Regions from separate parts of the Mucilaginibacter sp. P1_A3 genome, predicted to be linked through region 2. Evidence: riboswitches for the same ligand, from Rfam matches in the RefSeq annotation. Region 2 holds a riboswitch; the other holds the start of a gene.

Region 1 (8,146 bases), 230 kb from region 2:
TGTTCGTATTGCGCTATAAGCGGCATCCCTAAACGACTAACATAATCAATTGCGGCACCCAGGCCAACTGCATCTGCAATATTACCGGTGCCGGCCTCAAAGCGGCCGGGGGCATCATGGTATTGGGTATGTTCAAAAGTTACATCTTTGATCATGTTGCCGCCTCCCTGCCAGGGTTGGGTTTCGTTTAATAGATCTTCTTTACCATAAAGGACGCCGATACCCGTAGGCCCGAAAACCTTATGGCCCGAGAATACAAACCAATCGGCATTTAAGGCCTGTACATCAACAGGCATGTGCGATACGGATTGAGCTCCATCTACCAGTACTTTAGCCCCGGCCAGGTGAGCCAAATGCACAATTTGCGCAGCTGGCGTTACTGTGCCCAATGCGTTTGATACCTGGGTAAATGAAACCAGTTTTGTTTTTGGCCCAAGGAGTTTTACATATTCATCTATCAACACCTGCCCGTCATCATCCACAGGAATTACTTTTATTTTCAAACCCCTTTTAGCAGCTAATTGCTGCCATGGAACAATATTGGCATGATGTTCCAGATGGCTCACAATAATTTCATCGCCTGCCTGCAGATTTTGCTCGCCCCAGCTTTTGGCCACCAGGTTGATGGCTTCGGTTGCGCCACGAACAAATATGATCTCGTTTATGGAACCGGCATTTAAAAAAGTTTGCACCTTTTTGCGTGCGCCTTCATAAGCATCGGTAGCCCTTGCCGCCAGTTCATGTGCTGCACGGTGGATGTTGGAATTTTCGTGTTCATAAAAGTAGCTGATGCGGTCAATTACCTGTTTAGGCTTTTGGGTAGTAGCTGCATTGTCAAGCCATATCAGCTGTTTTCCGTTCACCTGTTCCTGTAATATGGGAAAATCGCGCCTAATTAGGTTTACATCAAACGGCGGGGTAATGATATTGCTGATGCCTGCCTGTTTAACTTTTCCCTGGTCTGATTTTACCGCAGGTAAGCCATGTTTATCAGATAAAAAGTAAAACGGGATTTCGGTCGCAGCGGGTGCACCGGTAAATGGTAAAGCGTTTGAAGGTCCCGACGTATTAATGTTGCTCAATATCTTCTTTAGCTCGATATCAAAAGCCTGGTCCTGCTGGTATGGTAGCTGAAACAAGCTTTCGGGGGCAGTTGAAAGTTGCTCAACGGGGAAGCTTTGCTTTAAGGGAAGATCTGGTATAAGATCAGTTTTCACCAAATAAGAGTCATAACTAAAACCAGGTCGCACCGGCAATTGATCGCCAAAAGCGGTGGGGGTACTACCAGAAACAGGCGCCGACGAATTAGGATGATTACTTAAATTAGGATCTGCAAAACTGGTTTGCGGATCCTTTAGGTTAACAGCATTATTCTGGTTAATGGCAGATGGCGCAATACCACCACCTCCAATTGTACTTGAAGGGATGGAGTGTATAGGCGTATTTACCTGTTGGGGCGGACTAAACAAGCCTTCATCACCTATATTGCCGGGTAATAAAAAAGGCTCAGGAGCTTGTTGCACAGGTAATTGGTTTACTAAGCCACCAGGTCCTGATTTAAAAAACTGATTAGCCAGTTGCTCCAGTTCCTGCAGGTTAAGTAAGTTATCCGGATTAATATTTGTACTCATGGTAATTGCTTAAATCAACATCTTCTAAAACGGCAATAGCATCATCAACCAAAACGGCTAAAGAGCAATAAAGCGAAACCAGGTATGAGGCAATTGCTTTATTATTGATACCCATAAACCGGACAGATAAACCCGGTGACTGCTCGCCCGGAAGACCAGGTTGAAACAAGCCTACAACACCCTGGCGGCTTTCGCCTGTCCTTAACAGGATGATCTTTGATTTATTATTTACGATAGGCAGTTTATCTGATGGAATAAGCGGGATTCCTCTCCAGGTAATAAATTGCGATCCGAATAGTGAAACCGTCGGCGGTGGTACACCCCGGCGGGTACATTCACGGCCAAAGGCGGCAATAGCTAATGGGTGCAAAAGGAAAAAGCCGGGCTCTTTCCACACTTTGGTTATCAGTTCGTCCAGATCGTCGGGGGTGGGAGGGCCCAGCCTGGTTTTAATTTTTTGTGATGGCGAAATACTGTTCAGTAGCCCGTATTCGGGGTTATTGATAAGTTCGCTTTCCTGCCTTTCTTTAACTATCTCGATAGTAAGGCGCAATTGCTCGCTGATCTGGTTATAAGGCTTACTATACAGGTCAGATACACGGGTGTGTACATCCAGTACTGTATTTACAGCACTCAGGTTATACTCCCTTGGGTTTTCTTCATAATCAACAAAGGTTGATGGCAGTTCACGTTCATCGCGCGAAGAGCAATCCACTTCTACATTGTTTGCGTGTACCACCTTGTTTAACCGATAAACGCCCGATTCAACCGGGATCCAATTGAGTAAATGGGTTAACCACCGTGGCGTAATGGTTGATAATTGTGGAACGGTACGGGTTGCTACCGCTAACTGCCTGGCGGCTACATCACCAAGGGCTGTTTGTTTTGCTTTTTGCTCTGCCATTTTTTAGATAATAGGAATGTGCTTTAAATAATGAATTTTAATGTGCCGTAAATACAGAATTACATGACATACAATTATAGTATATAAATTCTATAGATTTTATATACTATTTGATTTTATTACAAAAAATAATTTTTAGTGGAGTGCTGATATTAAAGTTCAGCTATTTTAAGGTTGAAGAGATAGGGGATACAGCGTTGATTTAATGATACTTAAATTGGGGATGTTTAAATGTTCTGGATTTTGTATCCGGTATTATTGCCTAAAAATGAATGCTTGAACACCCGCAATTTATTGAAAAACTAACAAAATGAAATAAATTATATAAAGTCTATAGGAATTATAGTTTTTAATATATATTTGCAACATCACGTTCTTTTATACTTATCCAGAAAAGACAGAGGGAAAGGCCCCATGACGTCTTGGCAACCTGTACCATGAATCTCAGATTTAGTAAAAGGTGCTAATTCCTGCTCCCGTTGGGAGGAAGATAAGTTGGTATAGAATTCTACACGTATTCTCTCCGGCTCTCTTTTAGATAAGTGTAAAGAACACAAATAAACAACTAAATACATGAACACTTTTCCCCAATTACCTGCCAATATTTACAGATCGCTTCGTAATGATGTAACAATGTGTTGTTAATTTAATGTTCCTTTAAAGCAACAGCCTCCTTTGCAGGCTAACTACTACACATCACATTATTACAAATAGAATTTACCAAATGAATAAAGTAATACTTACCGCTTTAACAATTGTTATCAGCACCACTGCTTTTTCACAGATCCTTACACCTGTAAAATGGTCATATGCTGCCAAAAAGCTTGATAATGAACAAGCTGTAGTATTTATAAAAGCTACCATTGATAAAGGCTGGCACATTTATTCGCAGCATCTTGCCGATGGCGGACCTATAAAGACCTCGCTAAAGTTTGAAAAAAACGACAACTACATTTTAGTGGGTAATACAACCGAGCCCAAGCCAGTAAGCAAGTATGAAAAGTCGTTTAGCATGAACGTGCAGTATTTTGAACAGGCAGTTATATTTCAGCAAAAAGTAAAACTTAAATCGGGCCAGGCATCGGTTAGCGGCACGGTAAATTTTATGGCATGTAACGACAAGCAATGTTTACCGCCAGATGATGTGGAGTTTAATATACCCGTAAAATAGTATCGTATATAATCAAAATACTTAATTAGTAAGCAGTTCAATAGCCACCAATTGATCTGCAGAATTACAAACTAATACCATGAAACTAAGATCAAATCTATTCACCAAAGCCCGCAAACAGAATGGTGGCACCCTTTTCTGTTGTTATTGCCATTGTTAAAAACGTAGTTACGTTTCCGGTTTTTAAATCTTAATCAAGATATACATCCTGGCTGTACTAAGTGCGTTGCTTTGCTATGGTGGTAAATCAGGCGTGTGCTGTGCAGTCCAGGATGTATATCGTTTTACAAGATAAATAATTACTAAAAACATAAAGAATTAAAAAATATTCTATTAAGTCTATAGATTTTATTGTATTTATCATATTTATTGCTATCTTTACACCATTCTAATTAACCCCACCATTAATTAGTTGATTTATAAAGAATAAGGGAGAGGAAGTCTCGATGATCTTATAGCAACTTTTCAGAAACCTGAAATAAGTGCTGAACTTTTTTCGGTAGTAATTATGCACCGGAATATAAATTAACTAAAAGTCATGAACACATTTAACATTCATTACCCACAACCACAACCCGCAGCCATCAAACGATGTTGTTGTATGGTTCAGTATGTTTTCTGGTTTTAAAAACCAGGCACCTTTAAAATTTATAGCGTTTTTTCAAAGGCTTATCAAGCCCAATGGAATACTTATGTCCAAATTTTCAGGCATCGCATCAATCAATAACAATTAAAACTTATACAAAATGAACACTACAAACTACTTAACCAAAACAAGGCTGCTATCGGCCGCTTTAGTGCTTAGTGGGGTTACGGTATTATCGGCCCATGAAACCCCAAAGCCTAAGTTTATAAAAGAAGGTAAATGGCGCGGTGAATTCACCGTAAGCGAATCAAAAGTACCTTTTAATTTCGAGCTGAAAGGCAAGGATGCCGAGCACGCTGTGTTTACGCTTATTAATGGTTCACGGAGGGATAATTTCCACGTAAAATCTGTAGGTACCGATTCAGTTTATATTAAAATGAACACCTATGATGCTGCGCTGGTAGCCAAAATTGAAGACGATGGTTCGCTAAGCGGCGAATATCGTAGCCTGGTACCAGGTTTCAGGGGTAATTCTTTACCATTTACTGCAGAATATGGTAAAACCTACCGCTTTGTAGAACCCGGCAAAGATGTAGCCCCTAAAGCGGATTTAACCGGTAAATGGGAAATCAAAACCTACAGTAAAGAGGCTGTTCCTGCATCTATAGCCTTATTGAAACAAAAAGGAAATAAGCTTACTGGCGTAGTGATGACCGTAGTTGGTGATACCCGCGAACTGGAAGGCACTGTTCAGGGAGATGAATTTGCACTGAGTGGTTTTACCGGCCCAAGTCCGTTCATCATAAAAGGCAAGATCAACGCCGACGGCTCTATCAGCGGTGAAGAAGGCTTCGGCATCTATAAAAATCTGAAGTTCGATGCTGCTAAAAAAACAGAGGTGGAATTACCTGATCCTTACAAGCTTACATTTTTAAAAGAAGGCTATAAAAAGCTTGATTTTTCTTTCCCGGGGATAGATGGTAAACAAGTGTCTCTCAGTGATAACAAATACAAAGGTAAAGTAGTGATCGTAGAGATCATTGGCACCTGGTGCCCTAACTGTACCGATCAAACCGTGTTCCTATCTCCATGGTTCAATAAAAATCATCAACGTGGTGTAGAAGCCATTGCACTGGGTTTTGAGCAGAAAGACAGCCTGGAATATGCCAAATACACATTAGGTAAGCTGAAAGAAAAATACGAGATCAATTATGACATAGCTTTTGGCGGCCTGGCCGATAAAAAGCTGGTATCGCAGAAGCTACCTGCATTGAATAAATTCATCGCTTTCCCAACCACTATTATCATTGATAGAAAAGGTGATGTAAGAGAGATCTACACAGGCTACACAGGTACGGTAACGGGTAAATACCACGAAGATTACGAAAAGAAATTTAATAAACTGTTGGACGAACTTATCGCTGAACCTGCCCCGGAAACAGCGGCTATCGCAGATCCATCAACCCATCCAGGAAACTAACATTAACTGATCCTATAATTTATCAAATGAAAACTATCAATTTAATTACCTCATTCAAATGCCTGTCTGTAGGTTTATTGTTTAGCGGTGCAGCTGCATTAGCCGCGGATAAAAATCCGCCTGTGAAATTTATTAAGCAAGGTGTATGGCGCGGTGTATTTACCGTTGCTGAAACCAAGGTTCCTTTTAACTTTGAATTAAAGGGTAAAGACGCGGAGCACGCGGTATTTACGCTGATTAATGGCAGCCGCCGGGACAACTTTCATGTAAAGCAGATTGGCAGGGACTCTGTATTTATCAAAATGAATACCTATGATGCCGCCCTGGTTGCTAAAGTGGAAGATGACGGAACGTTAAGCGGTGAATACCGCAGCCTGGTACCGGGCTTCCGTGGTAACTCTCTGCCTTTCACTGCGGAATATGGAAAAACTTACCGTTTTGTTGAACCAGGAAAAGACATTGCTCCGACAGCGAACCTGACCGGAAAATGGGAACTGAAGGTTTATTCAAAAGACCAGGTGCCTAACAAAATAGCTGTTTTGAAACAAACAGGTAATAAACTTACCGGCGTAATTATGCAGGTAACCGGCGACAGCCGCGAATTGGAGGGTACCGTTCAGGGGAATGAGTTCGAATTATCCGGCTTTACAGGTCCGAGTCCAAAGATATACAAGGGCAAGATCAATGCTGACGGTACATTAAGCGGCGAAATTGGTTCCGGTATTTATGATAACACCAAGTTTGACGCTGTGAAGGATGATAAAGCAGAATTGCCTGATCCGTATAAACTAACCTATCTGAAAGAAGGTTACAAAAAGCTGGACTTTACTTTTCCCGACCTGAATGGAAAACCGGTATCGCTTAGCGATGATAAGTATAAAGGCAAAGTAACCATTATTGAAATTGTAGGTACCTGGTGCCCCAACTGTACAGATCAAACGGTATTCCTTTCGCCATGGTTTAATAAAAACCACAGCCGTGGGGTAGAAGCCATTGCTATTGGTTTTGAGCAGAAAGATAGCCTGGAATATGCCAAATATACTTTAGGCAAGCTAAGGGATAAATACAATATCCAGTATGATATCGTTTTCGGCGGCTTAGCTGATAAAAAGCTGGTATCGCAAAAACTGCCTGCACTAAACAAATTTGTGGCATTCCCTACCACCATCATTATTGACAGGAAGGGCGATGTGCGTGAAATATACACAGGCTACACAGGCACTGTTACCGGTAAATATTACCAGGACTACGAAAAGAAATTCAACAAATTGTTGGATGAATTGATTGCCGAACCGGCACCTGCCAGCGCAGGTAATGTTACGGGTACCGATCAAAAAGAACTCAAAGGAAAATAAACTAAATTAAATCCCGGTAAGGGGTAACAGCTTTACCGGGTTCACTAAAACAAGTAAACAAACCACCATGACTAAATTATCAGGCGCTGTATTATTTACAGCATTCGTATCGTTAACCGCGTTTACACCGTCAACTATTAAAAGTGTTAAACTAACTAAAGGCAGGGCTGCTACCATCAAAACCGTTACATCCAATAAAAAATTTAAAATATCAACCTTTAAAGTCGATAATGAAAGCAGCAAACTTACCTGGGCTGCAAAAAAAGCAACAGGCGACCATAACGGCGATGTAAAAGTAAGCAACGGTAACTTTGCCATTGAAAATAACGGGCTTAAAGGCGGCAGCTTCGATATCGACCTTAATACCATCACCGATGCTGACCTTACCGACCAGGCATCAAACGATAAACTGGTTAGCACTTTAAAAAGCGAAACTTTTTTCAATACAGAAAAATTCCCTAAGGCTAATTTTGTGATCTCATCAGCCACAAAAACGTCAGGAAACCAATACGATGTTAAAGGTAAGCTTACTATAAAAGGGATCACTAATGATGTGAGCTTCCCGGCAACCGTAACAGTTAACGGCAAGAAGCTGGCTGCTACTGCAAAGATCACTATCGATCGTACTAAGTACGATATCAAATTCCGCTCAAAAAATTTTTTTGAAAACCTGGGTGATAAGGTGATCTACGATGATTTTGATTTAAACGTAAGCCTTAACGCCAGCGCGCAATAAGCTTTTACTGAGCTAACAAATTTTAAAGATCTGATAAAATTATAGTCACCATTTTAGGTGGATGGCCATTGTTTTGACTAAAAATAGCATTTAAAAACTCGCGTAAAGTTTGGAAATGGATCAGGAGCCGGGGCGCATTGGGTACCCCGGCAAAGATCCGGACAGACTTATCGGCAGCAATATGAATGCATAAGGATATGAAAAAAGGAAATATACTTCTGGTTATTATAGCTATCAGTACATTGATAAGCTTTATGAGTTTTGTGGGCACCAAAGATGATGT
Region 2 (8,146 bases):
TGCGTATGAACTCTTTAGCAGCTTCGCGTGAGCATAAAAACTGACCGGTTAAATTAATACCAATCACTTTATTCCAGTCGTCCAAAGTCATATCCACAAATTTGGAATCTTTTTGTACGCCGGCATTATTAACTAAAATATCAATAGTACCATACCGCGCAAACATTTGCGCAAACATGGCCTTTACTTCTTCTTCATGGCTCACATCTGCCTGAATAGCAAACGCTTCGCCGCCTGAAGCTTTTATTTGGCTTACTACCTCTTCGGCAGCATCATGGTTATGGGCATAGTTTATAACTAATTTGGCTCCGGCGGCAGCCAGAGCCAAAGCAACACCTTTACCTATTCCGCTATCGGAACCTGTTACCAGGGCGGCCTGATTTTTTAATGATGGAGTTTGGTTCATTTAACAACAGTTTTAATTGTTCAATATAACCAATGTAATTGGAAGAATAATGTTTTGCCTTCATTAAAGGAATTGACATTATTAATGTTTTTTCTGCTCAATCTTATGTAATCCCGCGCTGTATTGTTTTAATCCTGTACAATCCTGAGCGGTTCAGGTTCATCCTCTAAATGTTTAATAAAATCAAGAAACATAAACAGTGCTTTTTTCTTGTCTGCTGTTAAATCGTAATCAATCTTGTCCATCAGATAATCTATAATGTCAAAATCTTCACGCATCGGAATTTCTTTGAATAGCTCGTGGCGGTGGTCGAGGCCGTATTTGAGTGCCGCATTAAACTCATCCATAAATTCCTGCGGAATGGGTTTGTTGGCTATCCAACCGGCGAACATAAATGGAAGGCCGGTAAAATTTTGCCACTCCCCGGCAAGGTCATACGCGTATTTATACTTCTCTTTTTTGCCAAAAGTGCGGTCGCCTATTTGAACGAACGCGGTATTTGCTTCGGCTGATGTGCCATAATCGGCAGCATCCTTAATTAATTCGGGGCTTACTTTCCAAAAGTTTTTAAGTAGCACAAGGGCCAGGTTATTGGATGACCGGGATTGCGGATCAAGCTGCAGGTATTTGATATCCTGCACCGCGCAATTGCTAAAGATGAATACAGAGTTGACTGGCCCTACTGCACCAATGCAATAATCAGATATTATTTCCCACTGTGGTAGATTTAAGGTAGCTGCTACCGGGATTAACCCGATGTCAACCACATCATCTATGAGTTTTTGAGCACAGTCTGACGGCATGTCCAAACTTAGTTCTATCTTATCTATGAAACCGGTTTGTTGTAAACCGTATATAAAGGGTTTGGTATTGGTATAGCTAACTGCTGATATTCTGATCTTTTTCACAAGTAAGGTACTTTCTTTCAGGATTGTTTTAAATGTTCGGCATTATTGAAATCTACGATTTCGAATTTCTCGCCATCGGTCACAACCTTGTATAAAACAAGATTCTGGTGCGGAAATGTTTCCATTTCTGTTAAAGGTTTGCCGGTTAAAATGCATAGTAATAAACGCATGGCACGGCCGTGCATACAAATTAGCACTGTTTTTTCTTCCGGGTGACTCATGATCACCTGTAACGCTTCACGTTGGCGGATGGCAACCTCATTGGGGCTTTCGCCACCTTCAAATTTACTATCTAAGCGGCCATCGAGCCAATCGCGCATGATCTGTAAAAAGGCCGCTTTGTTTTCGGTAGTACTTGGCTGCCCTTCATGTATGCCCCAGGCCAGCTCATCTAAACCACTTAATTTTTGGTAAGGGATGTCAAGATCAATAAAGGATTGCACGCTTTGCTGGGTACGTTTTAATGCTGATACATAAATCTTATCAAAAGCAACATCTTCATAAGCCTCGTAAAACTGACTGGCTTGTTTGCGGCCCTCGTCATTCAAATCGGTGTTCATGCCGCGTCCTTGTACAATGCCCTGTCTGTTAAGCTCTGTTTGGCCGTGGCGTACTATATATAAGGTTTTTTGTATCATTCTTTTTTAGCAGATTGCTTGAAGCCGAAGCTTAAAGCTTTATCTGCATGTTTATTATTGAAGTTGCGCCCCGGGCCGTCTGCCTTGGGCTAATTAATTACTGGTAGTTTGTAATATTGTGGCTTTTTCTCAGTCTCCGGGAATTCAAAATTATTGTAATCGGTAACCACATTGTAAAGCGTGTCGCGCTCTATGGGGTACCTGCCCACATTTTTAATCAATTCAACCAGTTGTTTGGTGCTCATGCCCGGGTGTTGCTCTTCTGCACCTGCCATAGAATAAATTTTTGTGGTATCATCAAGCGTTCCATCAATATCATCCACACCAAAATTAAGAGAAAGTTGCGCTGTAGTGCGACTGATCATTGCCCAATAAGCTTTTATATGATCAAAATTATCCAGGTATATACGAGCTATAGCGTAGTTGCGAAGATCCTCAACCACACTTGATTCAGGCACATGCGACATCTGGTTATCCTGGTTGCGGAATTTTAAGGGGATAAACGTTTGGAAACCACCTGTTTTGTCCTGTAACTGCCGTAGCTGCTCCATATGGTCAACCCGATGGTGGAATTTTTCAATATGGCCATAAAGCATGGTAGCATTTGAGCGCCCACCCAGTTTATGCCATTCTTCATGAATAGCCAACCACTGGTCGCCGGTACATTTATCCTTCGAGATCAGTTCGCGAACTTCGGGATGGAAAATTTCGGCACCACCGCCTGGTATTGAACCTAAACCAGCTTCATGCATCAGGCGCATGCCGGTTGCATAGTCTATTTTAGCTTTCTTAAATATGTAATGGTATTCAACAGGTGTCAGCGCTTTAATGTGCAGTTCGGGCCGGTGTTTCCTGATCCTGCTAAAAAGCTCCTGGTAAAAAGGTACATCATATTGGGGTAGTACACCGCCTACAATATGCACTTCTGTTACCGGCTCACCATCGTATTTGGTTACCATATTAAACATCTCATCCATGGTGTACTCCCACCCTTCTGATTTTTGTTTCAGCAGGCGCGAGTACGAACAAAATTTACAATCATAAACACAAAGATTGGTGGGCTCGATATGAAAATTACGATTGAAATAGGTTTTATCGCCATGGCGTTTCTCGCGGATGTAGTTGGCCAAAACGCCCAGGTAGCCCAGGTCGCCTTGCTCATATAGCGTAACACCTTCATCAAAGGTGATCCGTTCGCTCCGTAAAACTTTTTCGGCAATGTGCTTTAAATCAGCAGGCAGATCCGGATTTTGTAATAATAATTGTAAATTACTCTCAGCTTCCATTCAAAAAACTTTGCACAAATGTAATAAAAAGCACAAAACAATACTTCATACAACAGGTACATCGCTTAATGATAGCAAGTAATGACATTGAGTTTACAGTGCATTTATATACCAGATATGTATGCCAATAGTACAATCATCCTGGCAGCCTTTGGGCCTGTAGCCGCATGTTGATATCATGCCATTGATAGTAGCCTCAAAGAAAATATCATTAGTTTTTTTATCAGCAGTAAGCCATTCATTCTTAGCTTTTTTGTAAATATCATCTAAGGTAAGTACCTGTCCTGCTACATTTCCGTGCGTATTTAAATTGGTTTTATCTTCGTGCCATTCACTTAAGGTAGTTTTTACACTCCCTGTACCGGTCGCGTTGGGGCTATATTTATAAGACGTATAATCTCTTGCTATAACAACACCTTTATTCACTGTGATTTTGGTTTCTCCACTAACACCTGACACCACCGAGCCGTTTATAGTCGTATATGAATAGGAGTTGTTGTTAGCTCGTTTAAAACTTAACCAGGCCGAATAACTTTTATCATAATCGTTTGTAAGTGCATCTTTTTTGCAGGCTGATAAACATATGGTAATAAGCAAGGTAATGATAAGGGATTTTTTCATGGTTGCGGTTTTTATACCTATTCGTAAAAAAGAGGTTGAGTGCTACAGCAAATCACAAATAATCTTATTTACTTTGAGTTCATAACATATAATACGATAATGAAAACTGAAACTATAGCCATACATGCAGGTAACCATATTGATGGATCATCAAGAGCTGTGATACAGCCGATTGTAATGTCTACCACTTTTGAGCGTGGTGTAGATGGCGATTTTCCTGGTGGGCATATCTATAGCCGGTCATCAAACCCTAATCGTTCATTATTGGAAAATGTTATTGCTCAGTTGGAGGGTGGTGTTGATGCTGCTTCGTTTTCATCGGGCAATGCGGCTGGTATGGCGGTATTTCAATCGCTTAAACCGGGCACACATATTATTTGCCCCGACGATATGTATCACGGTTTGCGTAACCAGCTTAAAAACCTGTTCGCAGGCATTTTAACTTTCGATTTTATTGATGTTAATGACAGCGAAGTCCTGCAGCAGCACATTAAGCCCGAAACCGGTGTGATATGGATAGAAACACCATCAAACCCATTGCTTAAAATCACTGATATTAAAAAGGTGGTGGGTATTGCAAAGGCAAAAGGACTTAAAGTTGTTGTTGATAATACCTTTGCCACCCCAATATGTCAGCAGCCCTTGGCATTAGGGGCTGATATAGTGATGCATTCGGCCACAAAATATTTTGGCGGCCATAGCGATCTGATGGGTGGGGCGCTAATTACCGCTGAAAAAAGCGACTGGTGGGCGAAAATTCGCCAGGTACAGGAAATGGGTGGTGCTATCCCCTCCCCAACCGACTGCTTTTGGTTGGTACGCAGTATTAAAACGCTGCCATATCGGGTTAAAGGGCATGTGTACAATGCGCAATTATTAGCTGAGTTTTTAGAATATCACCCAAAAGTAGAAAGGGTTTTATATCCCGGCCTGGCATCACATCCGCAGCATGAAATTGCTAAAGACCAAATGTTGGCCTTTGGAGGAATGTTATCCTTTATAGTTAAGGGCGACGAAAATGATACCCATAACATCATCAACAAGCTAAAAATATTCACCAAAGCAACCAGCCTTGGCGGCGTGGAAAGCCTGATAGAGCATCGTGCTACTGTTGAGGGGCCGGATACAAAAACACCGCGCAATTTACTGCGGGTATCGGTTGGATTAGAGCATATTGATGATTTGATAGAAGATTTGGAGCAGGCTTTAAATGGATAAAGGATGAAAAGATCAAGGAGCAAGGATTAAATCAACAAAGTATCTTTGCTTATTTGTCCAACAGTCTTTAACTAATTGGTAATTAAAAAAATATCTACTTTACTCCGTTGTTTGTGTCCTCACAAACAACTATTCCGGTGTATTAACTAATGTAGAACTTACGCGGGCCCTCCCGCTAAACCTATGTTTACACAATTGCATGCGCCGTTAGGCGCTACCTGTTTGTAGCAATAATCAACAAAAAACAAAATTGCGCCGTAGGCGTTACCTGCAAATTAGCAAGGTATTTGACTTTGTTAGCGGACAGGTAGCCTCTAACGAGGCAAAGGTTAAGGGCGCGTTTTTTCTACAAACAGGTAGCACCTAACGGTGCAGGTAACCTTGATTGATTTGTGCCCTTTGCCAAGCTTTGTTAGCTAACCTGATTTAACCTTTCTCTCCTACTTGCCGAGAGAAGAGATCGCAGATACCCACGCTTTTTTATTTCTTCCTAACACTTATGCTCCTTTGTCCACCCATCTTTTATCTAAATAAAATTTAATTTGGTATTTAAATAAATATCCGCTTATCTTTGGAACATTATTTGGTAGCAATACCATAATCGATCAATCCTCCGCATAGTTCGGGTATTGATTTATAAAGAAGCGGCGAGAGATCAGGCTCAATGACCCGCTGGCAACCCTTCAATTTTGAAGAAGGTGCCAATTCCTGTCCCGGCAAATAACACCGGGGAATATAAATTTATAACCATGAAAAATTTAGTTAAAATTACTACAGGCAACATTTTTAATACCCAAAACGGTAATATACAACGTATTAGCTCAAATATTAGCTGTATGTGTATGTGTTGCTGCTGTTGATGCTTTAGCACGTTCCTCTTTTTCAAATCCCGAAAAACGCGCGTGTTGTTAAACTGATATCCATTTCCTTATCAGCTTTCCAAAGTCCATTTAAACATCAAAGAATTAATTATAATCTAAAAAAAAATCCTATGTCTACCAGCAATTTAAAATTCGAAACCTTACAACTACACGCAGGTCAGGAAGTTGATCCAACAACGGGTTCACGCGCGGTACCGCTTTACCAAACCACATCTTATGTATTTAAAAATGCCGAGCATGGTGCCAACCTGTTTGCATTAAAAGAGTTTGGGAATATATATACCCGCATTATGAACCCTACTACCGATGTATTTGAAAAACGTATAGCAGCCTTAGAAGGTGGCGTTGCCGCTTTGGCTACCGCATCGGGCCAGGCAGCACAATTCATTGCATTAAATAATATATTACAAGTTGGCGATAACTTTGTTTCCTCACCATTTTTATATGGTGGTACATATAACCAGTTTAAAGTTTCCTTTAAACGAATAGGCATCGAGGCACGTTTTGCCAAAGATGATACTGCCGAAAGCATTGAAGCGCTTATCGATAATAAAACCAAAGCTATCTTCCTGGAAACTATTGGCAACCCTGGCTTTACCATTGCTGATTTTGATAAGATAGGTGCTCTTGCAAAAAAGCATGACCTGCCTTTAATAGTCGACAATACTTTTGGAGCCGGTGGTTATTTATTTCGCCCGTTGGAGCATGGCGCCAGTATAGTGGTTGAATCAACCACCAAATGGATAGGTGGTCATGGTACCAGCATTGGCGGAGTAATAATTGATGGCGGAACTTATAACTGGGCTAATGGCAAATTTCCGCAGTTTACAGAGCCATCTGAAGGTTACCACGGTTTGGTTTTTGCCGATGTATTTGGCATTGGCGGTCCTTTTGGCAACATCCAGTTTATTATACGTGCCCGTGTAGAAGGTTTACGTGATTTTGGTCCATCACAATCTCCATTTAACTCATGGCTTAATATCCAGGGTTTAGAAACCCTTTCATTGCGTGTACAACGCCACGTAGATAACACATTGGAGCTTGCCAAATGGCTTGATCAGCACCCGCAGGTAGCATCAGTTAACTATCCTGGATTGGAATCATCTCCTTACCATCAATTGGCAAAAAAATACCTTAAAAATGGTTTTGGAGCGGTGTTATCATTTGAGATAGATGGCGATAAGGAAGATGCCGGTAAATTAATTGACAATCTTTTGCTGGTTAGTCATTTAGCTAACGTCGGTGATGCTAAAACATTGATTATTCAGCCATCGGCAACTACACATCAACAGCTGTCTGATGAAGAACAATTATCAGCTGGTGTAACACCTAATTCATTACGTGTAGCTGTTGGTATTGAGCATATTGATGATATTAAAGCAGATTTTGAACAGGCATTTGCCAAAATAAAAAGGGCATCGGCCCAATTAGTATAGTATAGTTTTTTTTAAGTGATATAGTAAAGTTGTTACGGGATGCAGCTAAATTAAAATTAGCTGTACCCGCGATAACAAAACAGAAGAATGAACACAGAAATATTTAAGTACACACAACCATTCGGTCTTGAATCCGGCGAGCAATTACATGAATTGGAGATTGGCTTTCACACTTATGGCAGATTAAATAAGGAGAAGGATAATGTGATATGGATTTGCCATGCGCTAACTGCCAATGCCGATGTTTTTGACTGGTGGAAAGGCTTTGTGGGTACAGGCAATAAATTTAACCCCGAAGAGCATTTTATTGTATGTGCCAATATCCTGGGTTCACCCTATGGCACAACCAATCCTTTGAGCATTAATCCGGCAAGCGGGGAGCCATATTTACAGGCTTTTCCGCAGTTTACCATAAGGGATATTGTAAAAGCACATCAGTTACTTGCAAATCATCTTGGAATAGGAAATATTCATATCCTTATCGGTGGCTCATTGGGCGGCCAGCAAGCAATTGAATGGGGAATTATTGAACCAGCCAGGATTAAAAATCTGATACTGATAGCTACCAATGCGCGCCATTCTCCATGGGGAGTAGCATTTAATGAATCACAGCGTTTGGCTTTGAGTGCCGATCCTACTTTTTATGATAATACCCCGGATGGAGGTCAAAAAGGTTTGAAAGCCGCAAGAAGTATTGCGCTGCTCTCCTACCGTACCTATAAAACCTACGGCATAACGCAGCAGGAAGAAAC

The links. Region 2 has a riboswitch for S-adenosylmethionine ahead of AC1D0K_RS00680 (O-acetylhomoserine aminocarboxypropyltransferase/cysteine synthase family protein). Riboswitches for the same ligand answer to the same signal wherever they lie in the genome.
Region 1: linked by a shared signal. The riboswitch ahead of AC1D0K_RS01575 (peroxiredoxin family protein) and the one ahead of AC1D0K_RS00680 (O-acetylhomoserine aminocarboxypropyltransferase/cysteine synthase family protein) in region 2 are both predicted to bind S-adenosylmethionine.

Annotation. Positions count from the first base shown of each region.
Region 1 covers NZ_JBFTZJ010000001.1:366,466-374,611, reverse strand. Annotated here, with positions in the region: gene AC1D0K_RS01590 (family 2A encapsulin nanocompartment cargo protein cysteine desulfurase) at 1-1,631, opposite strand, end outside; gene AC1D0K_RS01585 (family 2A encapsulin nanocompartment shell protein) at 1,615-2,535, opposite strand; SAM riboswitch class I at 2,917-3,032, shown strand; gene AC1D0K_RS01580 (protein-disulfide reductase DsbD domain-containing protein) at 3,260-3,706, shown strand; SAM riboswitch class I at 4,121-4,233, shown strand; gene AC1D0K_RS01575 (peroxiredoxin family protein) at 4,453-5,772, shown strand; gene AC1D0K_RS01570 (peroxiredoxin family protein) at 5,799-7,127, shown strand; gene AC1D0K_RS01565 (YceI family protein) at 7,195-7,863, shown strand; gene AC1D0K_RS01560 (cytochrome-c peroxidase) at 8,061-8,146, shown strand, end outside.
Region 2 covers NZ_JBFTZJ010000001.1:141,059-149,204, forward strand. Annotated here, with positions in the region: gene AC1D0K_RS00650 (SDR family oxidoreductase) at 1-406, opposite strand, end outside; gene AC1D0K_RS00655 (menaquinone biosynthetic enzyme MqnA/MqnD family protein) at 535-1,314, opposite strand; gene AC1D0K_RS00660 (histidine phosphatase family protein) at 1,332-1,952, opposite strand; gene mqnE (aminofutalosine synthase MqnE) at 2,042-3,238, opposite strand; gene AC1D0K_RS00670 (hypothetical protein) at 3,332-3,859, opposite strand; gene AC1D0K_RS00675 (trans-sulfuration enzyme family protein) at 3,959-5,077, shown strand; SAM riboswitch class I at 5,709-5,819, shown strand; gene AC1D0K_RS00680 (O-acetylhomoserine aminocarboxypropyltransferase/cysteine synthase family protein) at 6,069-7,394, shown strand; gene AC1D0K_RS00685 (homoserine O-acetyltransferase family protein) at 7,482-8,146, shown strand, end outside.